Regions from separate parts of the Kitasatospora sp. NPDC058478 genome, predicted to be linked through region 3. Evidence: riboswitches for the same ligand, from Rfam matches in the RefSeq annotation. Region 3 holds a riboswitch; each other region holds the start of a gene.
What was found. Region 3 has a riboswitch for cobalamin ahead of ACFWPT_RS18160 (cobalamin biosynthesis protein). Riboswitches for the same ligand answer to the same signal wherever they lie in the genome.
Positions count from the first base shown of each region.

Region 1 (4,948 bases), on a different contig from region 3:
ACCCCGGTGCAGCGGCTGCGGGGCCTGTTCGCCGGGAAGCCCGCCCCGAAGACCGGCGCCGACGTCGTCCCGGGGCTTGAGGGAGGTGGTCACGTATGACCGACCTGAGCAAGACCCCGGCCGCCGCCACCGGGCAGCCGATGGTGCGCGCCGAGAGCGTCCACAAGTCCTACGGCTCCGTGCACGTGCTCAAGGGCATCGACCTGGAGGTCAAGCAGGGCGAGGTGTTCTGCCTGATCGGCCCCTCCGGCTCCGGCAAGTCGACCTTCCTGCGGTGCATCAACCACCTGGAGAAGATCAACGGCGGACGCCTCTGGGTGGACGGCGAACTGGTCGGCTACCAGCAGAAGGGCGACAAGCTCTACGAGCTCAAGGACCGCGAGGTCGCCGTCAAGCGGCGCGACATCGGCATGGTCTTCCAGCGCTTCAACCTGTTCCCGCACATGACGGCCGTCGAGAACGTCATGGAGGCCCCGGTCCAGGTCAAGGGCGAGAGCAAGGCCGCCGCCCGGGAGCGGGCGATGGTCCTGCTGGAGCGGGTCGGCCTCGCCGACAAGGCGAAGAACTACCCCTCCCAGCTCTCCGGCGGCCAGCAGCAGCGCGTCGCGATCGCCCGCGCGCTGGCCATGAAGCCCAAGCTGATGCTGTTCGACGAGCCCACCTCGGCGCTCGACCCCGAACTGGTCGGCGACGTCCTCGACGTCATGCGCGGCCTCGCCGAGGAGGGCATGACCATGGTGGTCGTCACCCACGAGATGGGCTTCGCCCGCGAGGTCGGCGACGCGCTGGTGTTCATGGACGGCGGTGTGGTGGTCGAGTCCGGCAACCCCCGCGAGGTGCTCACCGACCCCCGGCACGAGCGCACCCGCGCCTTCCTCTCCAAGGTGCTGTAGAACCGTACCGACCGGCGCCCGGCAGGCTGCTCCTGCCGGGCGCCGACGTTTTCCCCACCCAGGTAATAGGCTGGACGCAATCAGCCCGTTACCGACCTTTTGGAAGGACCTCCGTGGAGCTCGCCTCGTACGCCGATCTCGCCGTTCGGCTGGTGAACACCGAGGAGCCCGAACGCGGCACCGACACGCTGACGTCCGTGGACGCGGTGCGCGGCCTGTTCTCCGACTCCTCGCGGGCCGCCGCACAGGCCGACGAGTCCGACCTGCCCCGGCTGCGGGCGGTGCGGACCAGGCTGCGCGGGGTCTTCGAGGCCGCCGCCGAGGGCGACGAGATCCGGGGCGTCGACCTGCTGAACAGCCTGCTGATGGAGTACCCGGTCAGCCCGCTGGTCTCCGGGCACGACTACCTGGACGACGCCGGCCGGCCGCGCTGGCACCTGCACCTGGCCGACAACTCGCCGACCGCCACCGCGCACTTCAGCGCGGTCGCCTGCATGGGCCTGGCCGTCCACCTGACCGAGCTGGGCGCCGACCGGCTCGGCATCTGCCAGGCCGCGCCCTGCCGCAACGCCTACCTGGACACCTCGACCAACCGCTCCCGCCGCTACTGCTCGGACCGCTGCGCGACCCGCGCCAACGTCGCCGCGTACCGGGCCCGCAAGCGCCAGGAGGCCGAGGCCGCGGCACTCGGCGCCGCCGGCTAGGCAGGGCAGGGCCCAGGGGGTCAGGGAGTCAGAGCTCGTCCGCCCAGACGCCCAGGCGGCGGGCCAGGCCCGGCACCCGGGCCAGCCGGGTGCTCAGCAGCAGCCGCTCCAGCCGCCGCCCCGGCGCCAGCCAGGCCGGGCGCGGGCGCAGCCTCAGCAGCACCCGGCCGAGCACCAGTTCGTCCGGGACCGGGCCGTAGCTGCGGCTGTCGCTGTCCACCGGCCGGTTGTCGGACAGCAGCCACCAGCCCCTCGGACGCCGCTCGGCGGCCCGCTTCACCACCAGCAGGTCCTGCTGGAAGGGGTGCCGGAAGAGCACCACCGCGCCGGGCCGGATCGGCGCGCCGTAGCGCACCAGCAACTGGTCGCCCTCGCGCAGGGTCGGGACCATCGACGGGCCCGCCACGTCGACCAGCCCGAACGGCACCGCGCCGCCGCCCCGCCCCCGGGGTTCCGTGCCCGCCGGTTCCGTGCTCCGCGCCACGACTCCTCCTCCCGGACCGACCGGTCCCAGTCTGCCGTACGGACCGTCACCCCGTTCGATCCGTTCGATGTCCGGATTACCCCGGTTCCGGGTCCGCCTTTTGCCCTAGGCCCACCGCCCGATCGCGAAACCCCGGGGGCGGAAGGGTAATCTCGGGCGCGGGAAGACGATCTAAGGAAGGACTCCCATGTTCTCTCGTCTGTTTGCACCGCGCGCCACCGCCCACGCCCACTGTGACCTGCCCTGCGGCGTGTACGACCCGGCGCAGGCCCGGATCGAGGCCGAGTCGGTCAAGGGCACCCAGGAGAAGTACCAGGCCAACGAGGACCCGGCTTTCCGCACCCGCGCCCTGATCATCAAGGAGCAGCGTGCCGAGGCCGTCAAGCACCACATCTCGGTGCTGTGGAGCGACTACTTCAAGGCCCCGCACTTCGAGAAGTACCCGCAGCTGCACCAGCTGATCAACGACACCCTGAAGGCCGCCTCGGCCGCCAAGGCGTCCACCGACCCCGCCACCGGCCAGGCCCTGCTGGACCTGATCGCCGAGGTCGACAAGATCTTCTGGGAGACCAAGCAGGCCTGAGCCTGACGCGTCGCCACCCGACCGCCCCCGTCCGCGAGCCCGGACGGGGGCGGTCGTGCGTTCACGCCCCACCCGAGCCCGGTAAGGGTTGCCTAGCCTGAGTGGCTGTTATGCTGCCAGGGCGTCCGAGGGGGAAGTCCGGTGTGAATCCGGCGCTGACCCGCAACGGTGAGCACGGCCCCCGGGGCCGCGCCAGCCCGATCGCCCCCGGCCGCTGAACTCCCGACAACTCGCCGTGGACTGCGAGGGGATGGCGCCCGGGCCCGCGCCCGACCGGTGCCGCCCCCGCGCACCCGCGGCCCGAGGCAAGGCGCACCGTGAGCAGCACCGCAGCCGCGGGCAGTGGCGCAACGAGCCCGCCCGCCCGCCGAATACCCGCCCTCCCGCTCGCCGTCGGCCTGGCCGCCGCCCTGCTGCTCTCGCTGCTCTGCGGCGTGGCGCTGGGCGCCTCCGGGATCGGCCTGCCCCGCGTCCTGCGGCTGCTGGCCGCCGGGCTGACGGGCGGACGGCTGGAGGCGGAGGAGGCCGCCGCCTACGCGATCGTCTGGGAGATCCGGCTGCCGCGCGCCGTGCTGGCCGCCGTGGTCGGCGCCGGGCTGGCCGCCACCGGGGTCGCCGTCCAGGCCCTGGTGCGCAACGCGCTGGCCGACCCGTTCGTACTCGGCATCTCCTCCGGCGCGGCCGTCGGCGCCAACGCGGTGCTGCTGCTCGGCGCCTTCGCCTCGCTCGGGGTGTGGGCGATCTCGGCCTCCGCGTTCGGCTCCGCGCTGGTCGCCATGGTGCTGGTCTACCTCGCGGCGCGGACGGCCTACGGGCTCACCCCGCTGCGGCTGGTGCTCACCGGCACCGCGCTCTCCTACGGCTTCTCCGCCGTCACCGCGCTGATGGTCTTCGCGGCCGCCCGCGGCGAGGCCGCCCGGGACGCCATGATGTGGCTGCTCGGCAGCCTCGGAGGCGCCACCTGGGGCTCGGTGCCGATCGCCGCCACCACCGTGCTGGCCGGCCTGGCGTACCTGGCCTGCGCCGCCGGCCGGCTGGACGCGCTCGCCATGGGCGACGAGACGGCCGCCTCGCTGGGCGTGGACCCGGACCGGCTGCGCCGCGAGCTGTTCGTGGTGACCGCCGCCGTCACCGGCACGGTGGTGGCCGTCAGCGGGGCGATCGGCTTCGTCGGGCTGATGGTGCCGCACCTGGCCCGGATGCTGGTCGGCGCCGGGCACCGCCGGGTGCTGCTGGTCGCGCCGCTCGCCGGGGCGCTGCTGCTGGTCTGGGTGGACATCGTCTCGCGCACCCTGCTGGCGCCCGCCGAACTGCCGGTCGGGGTGGTCACCGCGGTGCTCGGGGTGCCCTGTTTCCTGCTGCTGATGCGCCGTCGCGGCTATTCCTTCGGAGGCCGCTGATGGATCTCGCCCTGGACTCCGTCTCGGTCGAGCTGGCCGGTGCCCGGCTGGTCCACGACGTCGCCCTGGACGCCGCCGCCGGGCAGGTGGTCGGACTGATCGGACCGAACGGCAGCGGCAAGTCGACGCTGCTGCGCTGCGTCTACCGGGCGCTGCGGCCGGCCGCCGGGGCCGTCCGGCTGGACGGCACGGACCTGCACGCGCTGACCGCGCGCGAGGCCGCCCGGCGGGTGGCCGCGCTCCCCCAGGAGCACTCCGCCGAGTTCGACTTCACGGTGGCCGAGGTGGTCGCCATGGGCCGGCTGCCGCACCGGCGCGGCCTGGGCGGCCCGGGCGCGGACGACCACGCCCGCTGCACCGAGGCGCTGCGCAAGGTCGGCGCCGAGCAGTTGGCCGGGCGGGGCTTCCTGAGCCTGTCCGGCGGCGAGAAGCAGCGGGTGCTGATCGCCCGCGCGCTGGTCCAGGAGCCCCGACTGCTGGTGCTGGACGAGCCCACCAACCACCTGGACATCGCCCACCAGTTGGACGTGCTGGCGCTGGTCCGGGAGGCCGGGCCGACGGTGCTCACCGCGCTGCACGACCTCAACCTGGCGGCCGGCCACTGCGACCTGCTGTACGTGCTGCAAGCCGGCCGGATCGTCGCCTCGGGGCCGCCCGCCGAGGTGCTCCGACCCGCCCTGCTGGCCGAGGTGTTCGGCGTCCGGGCCACCCCCGTCCGGCACCCGGTGACCGGCGCCGTCCAACTGCTCTTCGACCGGATCTGACCCACACCCCGAAGGAACCCCCGTGCGCACCAAGGCTGTTGCCATCACCGCCCTGCTCACCCTCGGGCTCACCGCCTGCGGCGCCGAGATCGCCCCGAGCGGCGACGCCACCGCCGCCTC
Region 1 covers NZ_JBHXML010000088.1:19,727-24,674, forward strand. Annotated here, with positions in the region: gene ACFWPT_RS35655 (amino acid ABC transporter permease) at 1-99, shown strand, start outside; gene ACFWPT_RS35660 (amino acid ABC transporter ATP-binding protein) at 96-893, shown strand; gene ACFWPT_RS35665 (CGNR zinc finger domain-containing protein) at 1,007-1,597, shown strand; gene sodX (nickel-type superoxide dismutase maturation protease) at 1,626-2,081, opposite strand; gene sodN (superoxide dismutase, Ni) at 2,269-2,664, shown strand; cobalamin riboswitch at 2,753-2,892, shown strand; gene ACFWPT_RS35680 (FecCD family ABC transporter permease) at 2,982-4,064, shown strand; gene ACFWPT_RS35685 (ABC transporter ATP-binding protein) at 4,064-4,828, shown strand; gene ACFWPT_RS35690 (ABC transporter substrate-binding protein) at 4,851-4,948, shown strand, end outside.
Region 1: another riboswitch for cobalamin. It lies ahead of ACFWPT_RS35680 (FecCD family ABC transporter permease); the one in region 3 lies ahead of ACFWPT_RS18160 (cobalamin biosynthesis protein).

Region 2 (4,948 bases), on a different contig from region 3:
CCGGGTGACGCGGCGGCTCCGGATCTTGCCGCGGTCGGAGACGAAGCGCCGCAGCAGGTCGGTGTCCTTGTAGTCGATGTACTCGACGCCGGCCGCGAACAGCGGGTTCGGCCGGTCCTTGGGCGGGTTCGGTCGCTTACGCACAGTGACGGCTCCTCAGTGAACGGGGTCGAGCAGGTCCCGGAAGGCGTCCGGCAGGGCCTTCCAGCCGGGTTCGCCGGCGGCGAGTTCGGCGTCGGTGAGCAGACAGGAGTCGAGCAGCCCGGTGACACCGTCGACGTCCAGGCCCTCGGCGGTGAAGCTGAGCTGCTGCACCCGGTCGCCGTGCAGAGGGTGCCAGTCGAGGGCGGCGGCGGCCCGGCGGGCGGGCGGGTAGAGCTCCCAGGCGGCGTCGGGCAGGGAGGTGAGCCAGGGCCCGCACTCCTCGACGGCGAGGTTGGCCCCGGCGGCGTCCCAGGCGAGCATCAGGTCGGGCCGGTTGGCCAGCCAGAAGCGGCCGCGGCTGCGCTGGGCGGCGGGGACGAGCAGTTCCAGCGCCCGGTGCAGCCGCTCGGGGTGCAGCGGGCGGCGGCGCTCCCAGACCAGCGTGGTGACGCCGGCCTCGTCGCTCTCCTGCGGGAGCAGCGCGATCGCCGGGTTGACCCGGTCGCGGGCGGCGGCGACGTCGAAGCCGCCGAGGGCGGCCCGGGTGAGCGCGCCGGTGCCGAGCCGGACGACCCGGGCGGTGGGGTGGAGCTGGCGGAGCAGCGCGAGCCCGGGCGTGTGCGCCGTCGCGCGCGGGACGGCGAGGGTGGTGGCGTACTCGACCTGGTGGGCGAGCGCCTCCGCGCGGGTCCGCTGGTCCTGGCGGGCGGTGTGCTCGCCGTGGTCCACCAGGTCGTCGGAGACGGAGAGTTCGCCGATCAGCCGGTCCGGGTCGACGGCCGTGACCACGCCCGCGAGTTCGACGGCGTCCTCCAGATGGCGGCCGTCCGCCTCTCCCCCGGCGATCACCTCGACGGCCGGGTGCGGGTCGCTGCCGCCCCACAGTTCGACGATCGCGAGTCCGTACCGGCCTTCGTCGGCGATCCGCAGCAGTCGCGGCAGCAGGTCCTCGCGCAGGGCGCAGCAGGGGCAGTCGTTCACCAGCGGGACGTCGGCGGCGTCGAACCCGCCTCCCGCGTCGCGCAGTTCACGGTGGACGACACCCTGCGAGGCCTCCCGCAGGTCGTGGTGGAGGACCACCGCGTCCACCGCAGCCGCGGCCAACTCCCGGACGGCGGCCCGGCGTTCGGCGGCGTGCAGTCCGGCGACGACCACCACGGGCAGCTTGATCCCGTCCACGCCGCTCACCAGCTGGCCTTGCGGACGCCGGGCAGGTGGCCGGCGTGGGCGTGGACGCGGAGGTTGACCCGGGAGAGGCCGAAGGCCCGCAGGTAGCCGCGGGGGCGGCCGTCGACGGCGTCGCGGTTGCGGATCCGGGTGGCGCTGGCGTCGCGGGGCTGGCGGGCGAGTTCGGCCTGGGCGGCGGCGCGTTCGGCGGGGGCGGTGCCGGGGTGGGCGATGATCCGCTTGAGCTCGGCGCGGCGCTCGGCGTACCGGGCCACGACGGCGCGGCGCTGCTCGTTCTTGGCGATCTTGCTCTGCTTGGCCATCAGACCTTCCCCCCTCGGGCGCGGATGCGGGCGACGGCGGCCTCGATGCCGATCGTGTCGATGGTGCGGATGCCCTTGGCGCTGAGGGTGAGCCGGACGTACCGGCCCTCGCCGGGCAGCCAGTAGCGCTTGTGCTGGATGTTGGGGTCGAAGCGGCGGCGGGTGCGGCGGTGCGAGTGCGAGATCGCGTTGCCGAATCCGGGCTTGCGGCCGGTGAGTTGGCAGTGGGCGGACATGGGTGCTCCCTGACGTCCGGGAATGGGCAGGACGGAGCTCACGTTACACCAGATGAAAATGACTTCCATTTCGGTGTACGGTTTCGCCCCGGCCCCGAACACCCCGCCAACCCGCCAACCCGCCAACCCGCCAACCCGCCAACCCGCCAACCCGCCAACCCGGGAGGACACCCATGGCCCGTAGTGAACTGCGCCCCGTCATCAAGCTCCGCTCCACCGCCGGCACCGGCTACACGTACGTGACCCGCAAGAACCGCCGCAACGACCCGGACCGGATGGTCCTGCGCAAGTACGACCCGGTCGCGCGCCGACACGTCGACTTCCGCGAAGAGCGCTGAACCCCGCCCGCCCGAACTGAACCCCGCACCGACGGAACGCCGACCGGCAGCGACCCGTACCGCCCCGCAGCGACGAAACGGCGCCTCCCCCGGGATCCCGGGGGAGGCGCCGTCGCTGCTCGCAGCCGTCGCCGCTCGCAGCCGCCACTACTCGGCGGCCACCCAGCGCTTCTCCACCCGGGCCAGCTTCCAGTAGGCGATCGCCGCGGCCCAGACCACCACGAACAGCCCGGCGATCGCGTAGCCGACGTTGTCCAGCGAGATGCCCGCGATCCAGCCGGTGACCGGATCGGTCAGATCGAGCTTCTCGTGCAGCACGCCGACCAGCTCGATGGTGCCGATGACGAAGGCCACCGCGATCGACAGCCCGGTGATCGTCAGGTTGTAGTACACCTTCCGGACCGGGTTGGCGAAGGCCCACTGGTACGCGAAGTTCATGAACGTCCCGTCCAGGGTGTCGAACAGGCTCATCCCGGCCGCGAACAGCAGCGGCAGGCAGACGATCGCGTACCAGGGCAACCCGGCCGCCGCGCCCGACCCGGCCATCACCATCAGGGTGACCTCGGTCGCGGTGTCGAAGCCCAGCCCCAGCACCATGCCCACCGGGAACATCTGCCCGGGCCGGGTGATCGAGCGGGTCGCCCGGTTCAGCACCCGGGCCATGAAGCCCCGCGAGTTGAGGTGCTCCTCCAGCTGCGCCTCGTCGTACGACCCGGCCCGCATCGCCCGGAACACCTTGAGGATGCCGAGCAGCGCGGCCAGGTTGAGCGCGCCGATCAGGTAGAGGAACGCGCCGGAGGCCGTCGTGCCGACCATCCCGAGCCACTTGTGGGTGGTCGAGTCGTCGTCCATCAGCGTGCTGGCCAGCTGCGCGCCGCCCGCCACCAGGGCGGCCATCAGCACCACCATCGAGGAGTGCCCGAGGGCGAACCAGAAGCCGACCGAGACCGGCCGCTTGCCGTCCGCCATCAGCTTGCGGGTGGTGTTGTCGATCACCGCGATGTGGTCGGCGTCGAAGGCGTGCCGCATGCCGAGGGTGTACGCGGTGATCCCCAGGCCCACGCCGAAGACCTGGGTGCCGACCGCGTAGTTGTGGGGCGCGACCAGGAAGATGAGCGTCCCGAACGCCACCACGTGCATGGCCAGGATCACCCCCATCAGCCCGGCCGTGCGAACGGTGTCCTCGCGCTTCCAGCGGAACGTGGGCAGCACGGACGGTGTCGCCGGCGCCTCGGCGGCGGCGGTTTCGGGCAGGGTCATTCGGGTCACGCTCCAGCACCTCGTGGAAACACTTCGTGAGATGCCGTGGCCGGTCTCCTGGCTTACGGGGGTCCCGTACCCGCCTTCCCAGGTGCGCGAGGCTCCCAGTGGCGTCGTGGGTACGGACGTCTCTCCATCGTCGACGATCACGATGGCCCGATCACAGTGGCGAGGGCCGCTCCGGACTGGGACCCCTGAGGATCCGTCACCGGTCTTCCCGAGCACCACGGCGGGGAACACCGTAGGGGTCAGGACCCACCCTTGCAAGGCTGCGCACCTGCGCAGGTGTCCAGGATCACAGGCCCCCTCCTGCAACAATGTGCGCATGCATCTCGTACCGGCCGACCGCGCGGGCCACCGCACCATCGACGGACACCGGGTCTGCGAGGCCATCGCCGCGATCGGCGACCCCGCGCACGTCCGCACCTGGGCCGAGCGGTTCTCCCTGCTCGCCGACCCCGGGCGGCTCGCCCTCCTGCTCGCCCTCCACCGGGCCGGCCCGCTCGCCGTCTCCGACCTCGCCGTCGCCACCGGCATGCGCGACCCCGCCGTGTCCCAGGCCCTGCGGCTGCTCCGCACCGCGGGCGTGGTCACCGGGGACAAGGACGGGCGGGTCGTGCGCTACCGGCTCGTGGACGAGGCCATGCGCCCCCTCCTCGACGCGTGCGCCGCCGCCGAACACCACGAGCCCACCGTGGCCGTCGGCTGACCGGCCCCCCGGAGGACACGCCGGGGCCCGGCCGGAGCAACCGCGGACCCGGTCAGGCCGCCTGGCAGGCGGGGCACCAGAAGAGGTTGCGCGCGGCGTGCTGCTCCGTCCGGACGTCGGTGCCGCAGACCAGGCAGGGCATCGCGGCCCGCCGGTAGACGTACACCTCGCCGCCGTGGTCGTCGACACGCGGCGGGCGGCCCATCGCCTCGGGGGTGTGCTCGGGCCGGACGGTGTCGATCCGGCCCGCGCCGACGCCCTCGCGCATCAGGGCGACCAGGTCGGCCCAGATCGCGTCCCACTCGCCCCGGGTGAGGTCGCGGCCGGCGCGGTGCGGGTTGATCCCGTGGCGGAACAGCACCTCGGCCCGGTAGACGTTGCCCACCCCGGCCAGCACCTTCTGGTCCATCAGCAGCGCGGCGACGGTCGTCCGGCTGGCCGATATCCGGCGCCAGGCGGCCTGCGGGTCGGCGTCGGCGCGCAGCGGGTCGGGGCCCAGCCGGGCGGCGACGGCGGCCTTCTCCGCGCCGGTGACCAGCGCGCAGGTGTTGGGGCCGCGCAGATCGGCGTAGCCGTCGTCGTTGGCCAGCCGCAGCCGGACCAGGCCGACCGGCTCGGGCGCGGGCCCGGTGCCGAAGGCGAAGCCGCCGTAGAGGCCGAGGTGGACGTGCACCCAGGCGCCCTCCTCGAAGCCGAGGAACAGGTGCTTGCCGACGGCTTCGGCCGCGGTGAGCAGCTGCCCGTCGATGGCCTTGGCCTCGTCGGCGAACC
Region 2 covers NZ_JBHXML010000091.1:1,103-6,050, reverse strand. Annotated here, with positions in the region: gene rpsR (30S ribosomal protein S18) at 1-144, opposite strand, end outside; gene ACFWPT_RS36080 (CobW family GTP-binding protein) at 157-1,323, opposite strand; gene rpsN (30S ribosomal protein S14) at 1,329-1,634, opposite strand; gene rpmB (50S ribosomal protein L28) at 1,634-1,870, opposite strand; gene rpmG (50S ribosomal protein L33) at 2,044-2,208, shown strand; gene ACFWPT_RS36060 (HoxN/HupN/NixA family nickel/cobalt transporter) at 2,356-3,468, opposite strand; cobalamin riboswitch at 3,498-3,712, opposite strand; gene ACFWPT_RS36055 (ArsR/SmtB family transcription factor) at 3,794-4,177, shown strand; gene ACFWPT_RS36050 (Fpg/Nei family DNA glycosylase) at 4,230-4,948, opposite strand, start outside.
Region 2: another riboswitch for cobalamin. It lies ahead of ACFWPT_RS36060 (HoxN/HupN/NixA family nickel/cobalt transporter); the one in region 3 lies ahead of ACFWPT_RS18160 (cobalamin biosynthesis protein).

Region 3 (4,948 bases):
CGGGCCGGTGGGCCGTACCGGGGAGACGGGTCACCGTCGCACCAGTACCGATCGTCGGAGGGAGCGGGGCATCACGGTCGCGCGGATTCCGAGACGTCACGTCGAGCAGTCTTCCCCTTGTACCGGCCTTCTGTCACATCCGGTTGGCTGTACGGACGGGCGGCCGTCGACGGCGCCTCCCCAAGATCGGGCAACAATCGGGCAACAGAGGCAAACCGCCTGGCCGGAAACAGGTGGCGGGGGCATGCCATCCCGGCTCAACCCTTGCGGCGGCGGTCGCGCTACCCGCCCGACCGGTCACACTCCGTGGCTGACGGGTGAGGTCCGGGTTTCGTACAGAGGCCCTGTCGGTGTGACTTCTCGTGCGGGGGGGCTGGGTTCAGAGAAGGGGGGTGAGCCAGCGGCGGAGGAGTTCGGTGTAGTGGGTGGGGGCGGAGTTCCAGAGGGTGGCGTGGTCGGCGCCCGGGAAAGGCCGGAGGCTGACCACGCCGGGGCGGGCGGCGGCGAGGCGCTCGGCGGCGCGGAACGGGGCGACCTGATCGTCGGGGCTGTGCAGGAGGAGGGTGGGGACACGCAGGTCGGCGCCCTCGGCGATGCGGCTGAAGTCGGCGAGGTCGACGCCGGTGCGGCCCTCGGCGGCGAGGGCGCCGAGCTCGGCGGCGGCGCCGGTGTAGCCGGCCCGGGCGGCGCCGCGGCGGGCGGTGGCGGGCAGGTCGAGGACCGGCGAGTCCAGGACGAGGCCGCTGATGGCATGGGCCCAGGCGGAGCGGGAGGCCGTCTGGAGGGCCATGGTGGCGCCGAGGGACCAGCCGTACAGGATGACCCGGCCGGCGCCGCTGTCGAGGGCGAGCCGGACCGCCGACTCGACGTCGCGCCACTCGGTCTCGCCGAAGTGGCCGAGCCCGTCCGGCGAGGCGGGGGCGCCCTGGTCGCCCCGGTAGGTGACGGCGAGGGCGGGCAGGGCGAGGCGGTCGAGGACGGGGAGGACCGGGAGGGTCTGCTGCCGGTCGGCGCCGGGGCCGTGGACGAGGATCACCCAGGTGCCGCGTTTGCCGTCGAGGCGCCAGGCGGGGAGGGCGCCGAGTTCGCCGTCGGCGGCGGTGTCGGTGAAGGGGAGGCCGAGCGCCTCCGTGGGGTCGCCGAGGTGGACGCGGGGGGTGAAGCGGACCTCGGTGCCGGGGGTGAGGGTGCCCCGGTCGGCGCGGACGAGGCGGCGGGTGACACCGTTCTCGTCGCTGTGCAGGACGTCCTCGACGACGGCGTGGCCGTGGTCGTCCCATTCCACGGCCCAGCGGCCGGGGCGCAGGCTCTCGGGGCGGCGGTTGAAGGTGATCCGGCCCGCGGCGAGGCTCCGCACCAGGACGGGGCCCGACTCCCGGACGGCGCTCGCCGGGTGGACCAGCCGTTCGGAGGCCCGACGGCCGATCACCAGGACGGCGGCCCCGGCGCCGACGACGGCGGCCGCCACGACGGCCGCGGTTCCCCAACGCATATCGCTCCCCGCTCTGCTGGTCTTGGCTGCTCTTGGACCGGACGGTGTCCGGGCGGTGTCCGGGCGGTGCTCGGACGGTGTTCGGGCACCAGTTCACCGGGGGGCCGCGCGGGCGGCCACCGGGCTGGGCCGTCCGGGTCACGGCGGGGCGTCGGGCGGGGCGGGCGTCAGGCGGGCCTCGGGCGGGCGAGAACGGCACCGGCGACAGGGCTCCGAGGTGTGACCAACCCCTCCGTGACCTCGGTTGACTCCCGGTTCGGCCGCGTGATGGGATCCTGGGGCCAAACGGAGGCATGCAGAGGAAGCCGGTGCGAGTCCGGCGCGGTCCCGCCACTGTCACCGGGGAGCACGCTCGGAACATTGCCACGGCGGACCGTCAGAAGCCGCTGGAAGGCCCGGGGGTGCGTCCGACCCGGAAGCCAGGAGACTCTCGCCCCCGGTACGTCGATCCAGGGCGCGGACCCTGAGTGAGGACACGCACGCGATGCAGGCTGCCCCGACCCGCCGGACCCGACGCGGCCTTCCGCCGAACCCGCCGTGCGCCCGCTGACCCGCGCCGCCGCGTTCGCGCTCGGCGCCGCCGCGGGCTTCGCCGCGGACGCCCGCTTCGCCGACCCCCGGCGCGGCCACCCGGTGGCCGTCTTCGGCGGCGCGGCGACCCGGCTGGAGCGGCGGGTGTGGCAGGACGACCGGGTGGCCGGCGCCGGGTACACGGCGCTGTGCGTGGGCGCGGTCGCGGCCGGCGCGGTGGCCCTGGACCGTACGGTGGGCCGGCGTCCGCTGGGCCGGGCCGCGCTGGCGGCCGCCGCGACCTGGACGGTGCTGGGCGGCACCTCGCTGACCCGGGAGGCGCGCACCATCGGCCGGTCGCTGGCCACGGGCGACCTGACGGCCGCGCGGGAACGGCTGCCGCACCTGTGCGGGCGGGATCCGAGCGCGCTGGACGGGCCGCAGATCGCCCGCGCGGTGGTCGAGTCGGTGGCCGAGAACACGGCGGACGCCGTGGTGAACGCGCTGGTCTGGGGCACGCTGGCGGGCACGCCGGGGCTGCTGGCGTTCCGCGCGGTGAACACGCTGGACGCGATGGTCGGCCACCGCTCGCCGCGGTACGCCCGGTTCGGCTGGGCCTCGGCCCGGCTCGACGACGTGGCGGGCTGGCCGGGCGCCCGGCTGACGGCGCTGCTCACGGTGGCCGCCGCGCCGCAGCCGAAAACGGCCTGGCGGGTCTGGCGGCGGGACGGCTCGGCGCACCCGAGCCCGAACGCGGGCCAGGCGGAGGCGGCCTTCGCGGGCGCGGTGGGCGTCCGGCTGGGCGGGACCCTCCAGTACGGGGAGCGGGTGGAGCACCGGCCGGTGCTGGGCGCGGAGTTGCGCCCGGTGACGGTGGACGACATCGAGCGGGCCTGCGTGCTCTCCCGGCGGGTGGGCGCGCTGGCCCTGGGTACGACGGTCGCGGGGCACGTCGCGCTGCGCTTGCTGATGACACGGTGGAGGGGAAGGGCATGAGCAACGCACTGCTGGTCGCCGGGACGACCTCGGACGCGGGCAAGAGCGTGGTGACCGCGGGCATCTGCCGCTGGCTGGCTCGGCAGGGGGTGCGGGTCGCGCCGTTCAAGGCGCAGAACATGTCGCTGAACTCCTTCGTCACCGCCGACGGCGCCGAGATCGGCCGGGCGCAGGCGATGCAGGCGCAGGCGGCCCGGGTGGAGCCGGAGGCGGCGATGAACCCGGTGCTGCTGAAGCCGGGCGCGGACGGCCGCAGCCAGGTGGTGCTGCTGGGCCGGCCGGTCGCCGAGGTGGGCGCGCTGGACTACCGCGAGCGCAAGCCCGTCCTGCTGGAACGGTCGCTGGAGTGCCTGGCGGATCTGCGCCGCCGCTACGAGGTGGTGGTCTGCGAGGGCGCCGGCTCGCCCGCCGAGATCAACCTGCGGGACCGGGACATCGCCAACATGGGCCTGGCGACGGCCGCCGGGCTGCCGGTGGTGGTGGTCGGGGACATCGACCGCGGCGGCGTCTTCGCGGCGATGTACGGGACGCTGGCGCTGCTGTCGGCGCAGGACCAGCGGCACGTGGCGGGCTGGTTCGTCAACAAGTTCCGCGGCGACGCGCGGCTGCTGGCGCCCGGCCTGGAGATGCTGCACGGGCTGACCGGCCGTCCGGTGCTGGGCACCCTGCCGATGCTGCCGGGCCTGTGGCTGGACGCCGAGGACTCGCTGGACCTGTCCACGGTGGTGGACCGGGTCGACGGCCGCGGCCCGCTCGGGGCGGACGTGCTGCGGGTGGCCGTGGTGCGCTTCCCCCGGCTGTCGAACTTCACCGACCTGGACGCCCTGGCGCAGGAGCCCGGCGTGCTGGTGCGCTGGGTGACCCGGCCGGAGGAACTGGCCGACGCCGACCTGGTGGTGCTGCCCGGCACCCGGGCCACCGTGGCCGACCTGGCCTGGCTGCGCGAACGCGGCCTGGAGCCGGCGCTGAAGGCGCGGGCGGCGGCCGGGCTGCCGGTCCTCGGGGTGTGCGGCGGCTACCAGATGCTGGCGCGCGGGATCGAGGACGAGGTGGAGTCCGGGGCCGGCTCGGTCGAGGGCCTGGGCCTGCTGCCGACGCACGTGCGGTTCGGCGCCGAGAAGGTGCTGGCGCGGCCGGTCGGCACGGCGTACGGGCAGCGGGTCGAGGGGTACGAGATCCACCACGGGGTGGTGGCCGTGGAGGGGGGCGAGCCGTTCTTCTCCGATGACGACGGGCACGGCCTGGACGGCTGCCGGGTCGGCCCGGTGTGGGGCACGACCTGGCACGGCGCGCTGGAGAACGACGGCTTCCGTCGTGAACTCCTGCGCGAGGTCGCCGCGTTGGCGGGCCGGGCGTTCGTGCCGGCGCCGGACACCTCGTTCGCCGAGGCGCGCGAGGCCCGGCTGGACCGGCTGGGCGACCTGATCGAGGAGCACGCGGACACCGACGCGCTGTGGAAGCTGATCGAGGGCGGGGTGCCGGCGGCCGGATCGCTGCCGTTCCTGGCGCCCGGGGCACCTGGGGAGTATGCATGAGTGACGTCCGCTATCCGTTCACCGCGATCGTCGGCATGCCCGACCTGCGGCTCGGCCTGCTGCTCAACGCGGTCTCGCCGGCCGTGGGCGGCGTGCTGGTGCGCGGCGAGAAGGGCACCGCGAAGTCGACCATGGTGCGCGCGCTGGCCGGCCTGCTGCCGACCCTCGCGGCCGTCGACGGCTGCCGGTTCGCCTGCGACCCGTCCGCGCCGGACCCGCAGTGCCCGGACGGGCCGCACGACCGCCCCTCGGCGTCCGAACGCCCCGCCCAGCTGGTCGAGTTGCCGGTCGGCGTGGCCGAGGACCGGATCGTCGGCTCGCTCGACCTGGAACGGGCGCTCGCCGAAGGCGTCAAGGCGTACGAGCCGGGGCTGCTCGCCAAGGCGCACCGCGGCGTGCTCTACATCGACGAGGT
Region 3 covers NZ_JBHXML010000029.1:73,475-78,422, forward strand. Annotated here, with positions in the region: gene ACFWPT_RS18150 (hypothetical protein) at 1-34, opposite strand, end outside; gene ACFWPT_RS18155 (alpha/beta hydrolase family protein) at 380-1,492, opposite strand; cobalamin riboswitch at 1,790-1,922, shown strand; gene ACFWPT_RS18160 (cobalamin biosynthesis protein) at 2,030-2,998, shown strand; gene ACFWPT_RS18165 (cobyric acid synthase) at 2,995-4,533, shown strand; gene ACFWPT_RS18170 (putative cobaltochelatase) at 4,530-4,948, shown strand, end outside.

Region 4 (4,948 bases), on a different contig from region 3:
CGCTGACCACCGCCGCCATTCCCGATGAGCTTTCCGAAAGCATGCTGAAGCAGCAGGACAACCCGAAGGCCGTCCGGGCGATCGGTATCGATCACGCCACCGGAATGTGCCGGCGCCTGCTGTCCGAGGAAGTTCCCGGGCTGCATTTCATGACCATGAACTTCTCGACGGTGACGACGGAGATCTACCAGAACCTCGGGCTTCCCGGGTCCGGGTGAAACCGGCCGGGCCGCCGTACGGCAGCCCGCCCGGAAGCGACCCGACCCGGCCGGGCGCCGCACGGCGTGCGGGGCCCGGCCGGGTCGCGTCACCGGCAGGTCAGCCGGCCAGCTCCGCGCGCAGGCGGCGGGCGGCGCCGACGAGGCTGTCGAGCGAGGCGCGGGTCTCCGTCCAGCCGCGGGTCTTCAGGCCGCAGTCGGGGTTGACCCAGAGCCGCTCTGCGGGGATGGCGGCCAGGCCCGCACGCAGCAGTTCCACGGCCTCCTCGGTGCTCGGGACGCGCGGGGAGTGGATGTCCCAGACGCCCGGGCCGACCTCGCGCGGGTAGCCGGCCCCGGCGAGCTCTCCGGCGACCTCCATGTGCGAGCGGGTGGCCTCCAGCGAGATGACGTCCGCGTCGAGCTCGTCGATCGCCGTCATGATCGCGCCGAACTCGGCGTAGCACATGTGGGTGTGGACCTGGGTGTCGGCGCGGACGCCCGAGGTGGCCAGGCGGAAGGACTCGGTCGCCCACGCCAGGTACGCCGGGCGGTCGGCGGCGCGCAACGGCAGGGTCTCGCGCAGGGCCGGCTCGTCGACCTGGACGACGGCCGCGCCCACGGCCTCCAGGTCGGTGACCTCGTCGCGCAGGGCGAGGGCGACCTGGCGGGCGGTGTCGCCGAGCGGCTGGTCGTCGCGGACGAAGGACCAAGCGAGCATCGTGACGGGGCCGGTGAGCATGCCCTTGACCGGACGGTCGGTGAGGCCCTGCGCGTAGCGGAACCAGTCGACGGTCATCGGGTGCGGGCGGGAGATGTCCCCGGCCAGGACCGGCGGGCGCACGTACCGGGTGCCGTAGGACTGCACCCAGCCGTGCCGGGTGGCGAGGTAGCCGGTGAGCTGTTCGGCGAAGTACTGGACCATGTCGTTGCGCTCGGGCTCGCCGTGCACCAGGACGTCCAGTCCGGCCTTCTCCTGGAAGGCGATGACCTCCCGGACCTCGGTCTCCATCCGCTCCCGGTAGGCCGCCGCGTCGATCCGGCCCGCCGTGAGGTCGGCCCGGGCGACCCGCAGTTCGGAGGTCTGCGGGAACGAGCCGATGGTGGTGGTCGGCAGCAGCGGCAGGCCGAGCCGGGCACGCTGGGCCTCGGCCCGCTGCGGGTAGGCCTGGGCGCGGCGCGCATCCGCGTCGGTGACGGCGGCGGTGCGGGCGCGCACCGCCGGGTCGTGGGTGATCGGCGAGTTGGCGCGCGAGGCGAGGTCGGCGCGGTTGGCGGCCAGGTCGGCGGCGATCGCCCCCGTACCCTCGCGCAGGCCCCGGGCCAGCAGCGCCACCTCCCTGGCCTTCTGCTGGGCGAAGGCGAGCCAGCGCAGGATCTGCGGGTCGACGTCGCGTTCGGCGGCGGCGTCCAGCGGCACGTGCAGGAGGGAGCAGGACGGGGCGACGTCGACCCGCTCGGCGAGGCCCAACAGGGTCGCCAGGGTGGCCAGCGACTTCTCCAGGTCGTTGATCCAGATGTTGCGCCCGTCGACCACCCCGGCGACCAGCCGCTTGCCGGGCAGCCCGCCGACGGCGGCCAGGTCGTCAAGGTTCGCCGCGGCGGGCCCCGTGAAGTCCAGCGCCAGGCCCTCGACCGGGGCCTTGGCCAGCACCGGCAGGGCCTCGCCCAGGCGGTCGAAGTAGCTCGCGACCAGCAGCTTCGGACGGTCCGCCAGACCGCCCAGCTCACGGTAGGCGCGGGCGGCGGCGTTCAGCTCGGCCGGGGTGCGGTCCTGCACCAGGGCGGGCTCGTCCAGTTGCACCCACTCGGCGCCGGCCGCCTTCAGGTCCGCCAGCAGCTGCGCGTAGACGGGCAGCAGCCGGTCCAGCAGGGTGATCGGCTGGAAGTCCTCGGCGACACCGGGGGCGGGCTTGGCGAGCAGCAGGTAGGTGAGGGGGCCGACGAGCACGGGGCGTGCGGTGTGGCCGAGCGCCAGCGCCTCCCGGAACTCCCCGACGGCCTTGGCCGGGTTCGCGGTGAAGACGGTGTCCGGGCCGAGTTCGGGCACCAGGTAGTGGTAGTTGGTGTCGAACCACTTGGTCATCTCCAGTGGCGCGACCTCCTGGGTGCCGCGTGCCATGGCGAAGTAGCCGTCCAGCGCGTCGATTTCGACCGCATCCCGGTGCCGGGGCGGGATCGCGCCGACGGCGACCGTGGTGTCCAGCACGTGGTCGTAGAGCGAGAAGTCGCCGGTGGGCACTTCCAGGACACCGGCCCCGGCGAGCTGCGCCCAGTTCTTCCGGCGCAGGCCGACCGCCGTCTCCCGCAGGGCGTCGGCGGTGACCGTGCCCTTCCAGTAGCCCTCGACGGCCTTCTTCAGCTCCCGGCCCTGGCCCTGTCGGGGGTAGCCGTACACGGTGGCCCTGGTTGCCGCGGCTGCGGACTTCGTGGTCAAGGGACTCTCCTTCGCGAGTCTGGCTCCTCAAGTGCCCGGGGACGGGACGAGAGCGCGAAGGGATGACGAACCGGGCGGCGGCTCACGTCGATGCGCGTGCCGGACCCGCCTGGTATGGTCGCCGACCCGCCCACGAGGTCACCGGGATATCCGCACGCGGAACGGTCCGCGGGCGGGCAACGGGCAGGTCTTCGGACTCGTGGGCGCACCGGGCCTGTTGGCGTCCGGTACCTACTGGCCATCGCTTCCCAGACCCGTCCCGGGTCCAGTGCGTATGACGGCGGTCGTTCCCACTCACCGCTGCGGGGCAGTCCCGGATTCCCACCGGGTTCCCTCTTGCGACGTCCTGCCTGGCGGGCAGGACGAACCAGCTGCGTCGCCAGCTTAGGGGCAAACCGCCGGGGCCGACGCGGAATTCACGGAAGCCGTCCGCATGGTGAGACTCCCTCGCCGCTCGCGGAGCCGGTGGCGGTGCCGTTCGCGGCGGCGTTCGCGGTGTCGTTCGCGGTGTCGTTCGCGGTGACTCGTCGACTGTCCGGGGCGTCCGGGGCTTCGAAGCCCACCATGGGCTCGAAGTTGGCGCGGCGGGCCGCGCGGCGGAAGACGGTGAGGACGGCCGGGCCGACGACGAGCACGGCGGTGAAGGTGGTGACGGCCCGGCCGGTGTCCCAGCCGAGCGAGGTGGCGAGGTCGAAGAGCAGGTAGCGGTGCCACTGCTCGGTGAAGGGCAGCCCCGGCAGGTAGGCGATGGAACTGTTCGGGTCGGTGGAGAACGGCCAGAAGGAGAGGTTGAGGAGGAAGCCGAAGAGGTACCCGGAGAACGCCCCGTACGCGGCCAGCATCGCCACCTCCCAGCGCCGCCGTCGGGTTCTCGGCAGCAGCCCGGCGAGCATGCCGACGAACGCGCAGCCGAACATCTGGTACGGCATCCAGGGGCCGACGCCGCCGGTGAGCAGCGCGGAGGCGAACAGCGAGGTGCAGCCGAGGGTGAAGCCGAAGCCCGGGCCGAAGACCCGGCCGGCCAGGACGAGGAGGAAGAAAACCGTCTCCACCCCGGCGGTGCCGGCGCCGAGCGGGCGCAGCCCGGCGTTGACGGCGGACAGGACGCCGAGCATGGCGAGGGCCTTGGCGTCGATGCCGCCGGCCGCGATCTCGGCGATGACGACGGCGAGCACCAGGATCAGCAGGGTGCCGAAGATCAGCGGCGGGGCGTAGGAGGAACCGAACTTCCCGGGGGCGACGACGAACGGCCAGGTGAAGGCGACCAGGCCGATGAAGGCGGCCAGGGCCGCGACGACGCGGGCCCGGCCGGGGATCCGGACGGCGCTCACCGGGCGGCCTGCGCGGGCGCGAGGGCGGCGGCGACCTGCCGGGTGGTCAGGTAGGGCAGCGGGGCGAGGACCTTGGCGGTCTGGGGGGCGAAGGTGGGCGAGGCGACGATGACCTCGGCGGTGGGGCCGTCGGCGACGATCTCGCCCTCGGCCATCACCACCACCCGGTCGGCGGCGGCGGCGACGAACTCGACGTCGTGGGTGGAGACGACGACCGTACGGCCTTCGGCGGCGAGGGCGTCGACGATGCCGGTGAGCGCTTCCTTCGCGTGGTAGTCGAGCCCTCGGGTGGGTTCGTCCAGCAGCACCACCCTTGGCGCGGCGGCCAGTTGGATCGCCAGGACCAGGGCCAGCTTCTGGCCCTCGGAGAGGTCCCGGGGGTGGGTGCCGTCGGGGATCCCGGGGGCGAGCCGGTCGAGGATCTGCCGCGCGGTCGGGCTTGCTGCGGTCGGGCCGGCTGTGGTCGGGCCTGCGGCGGTCGGCCCGGCTGTGGTCGGGCCTGCTGCGCTGCGGGCCTCCAGGTCGCTCTGGGCGAGTTCCTGGGCGACCGTCTCCAGGTACAGCAGGTCGGTCGGGGTCTGCGGGACGAGCCCGACGAGCTGCCGGGCCCTGGTCGCGGAGAGCCGCTTGGGGTCCGCGGCCGGCCCGCCGTCGGCGCCGAGGACCTGCACGCTGCCGCCCTGCCGGGGGCCGGAGCCCTGGAGGGCCCACAGGAGCGAGGACTTGCCCGAGCCGTTGCGCCCCATCAGCGCGGTGACCTCGCCGGCCCTCAGGTCCAACCCGACCTCCCGGACGGCGGCGACCGGCCCGTACCGGACGACCACCCCCCGGGCGTCCAGCACCCGCTCCCCCGCCACCGCTGCCCGGCGCGGCGGAGGAACGGGCACGTCGGTGAGCCGCTCCCGCAGCGGGGCGGCGGCGCGGCGGGCGTCCCGGACGGAGAGCGGCAGCGGCCGCCACCCGGCCAGCCGGCCGAGGTCGAC
Region 4 covers NZ_JBHXML010000009.1:41,284-46,231, reverse strand. Annotated here, with positions in the region: gene metF (methylenetetrahydrofolate reductase [NAD(P)H]) at 1-218, shown strand, start outside; gene metE (5-methyltetrahydropteroyltriglutamate--homocysteine S-methyltransferase) at 319-2,634, opposite strand; cobalamin riboswitch at 2,799-3,021, opposite strand; gene ACFWPT_RS07170 (ECF transporter S component) at 3,051-3,965, opposite strand; gene ACFWPT_RS07165 (ABC transporter ATP-binding protein) at 3,962-4,948, opposite strand, start outside.
Region 4: another riboswitch for cobalamin. It lies ahead of metE (5-methyltetrahydropteroyltriglutamate--homocysteine S-methyltransferase); the one in region 3 lies ahead of ACFWPT_RS18160 (cobalamin biosynthesis protein).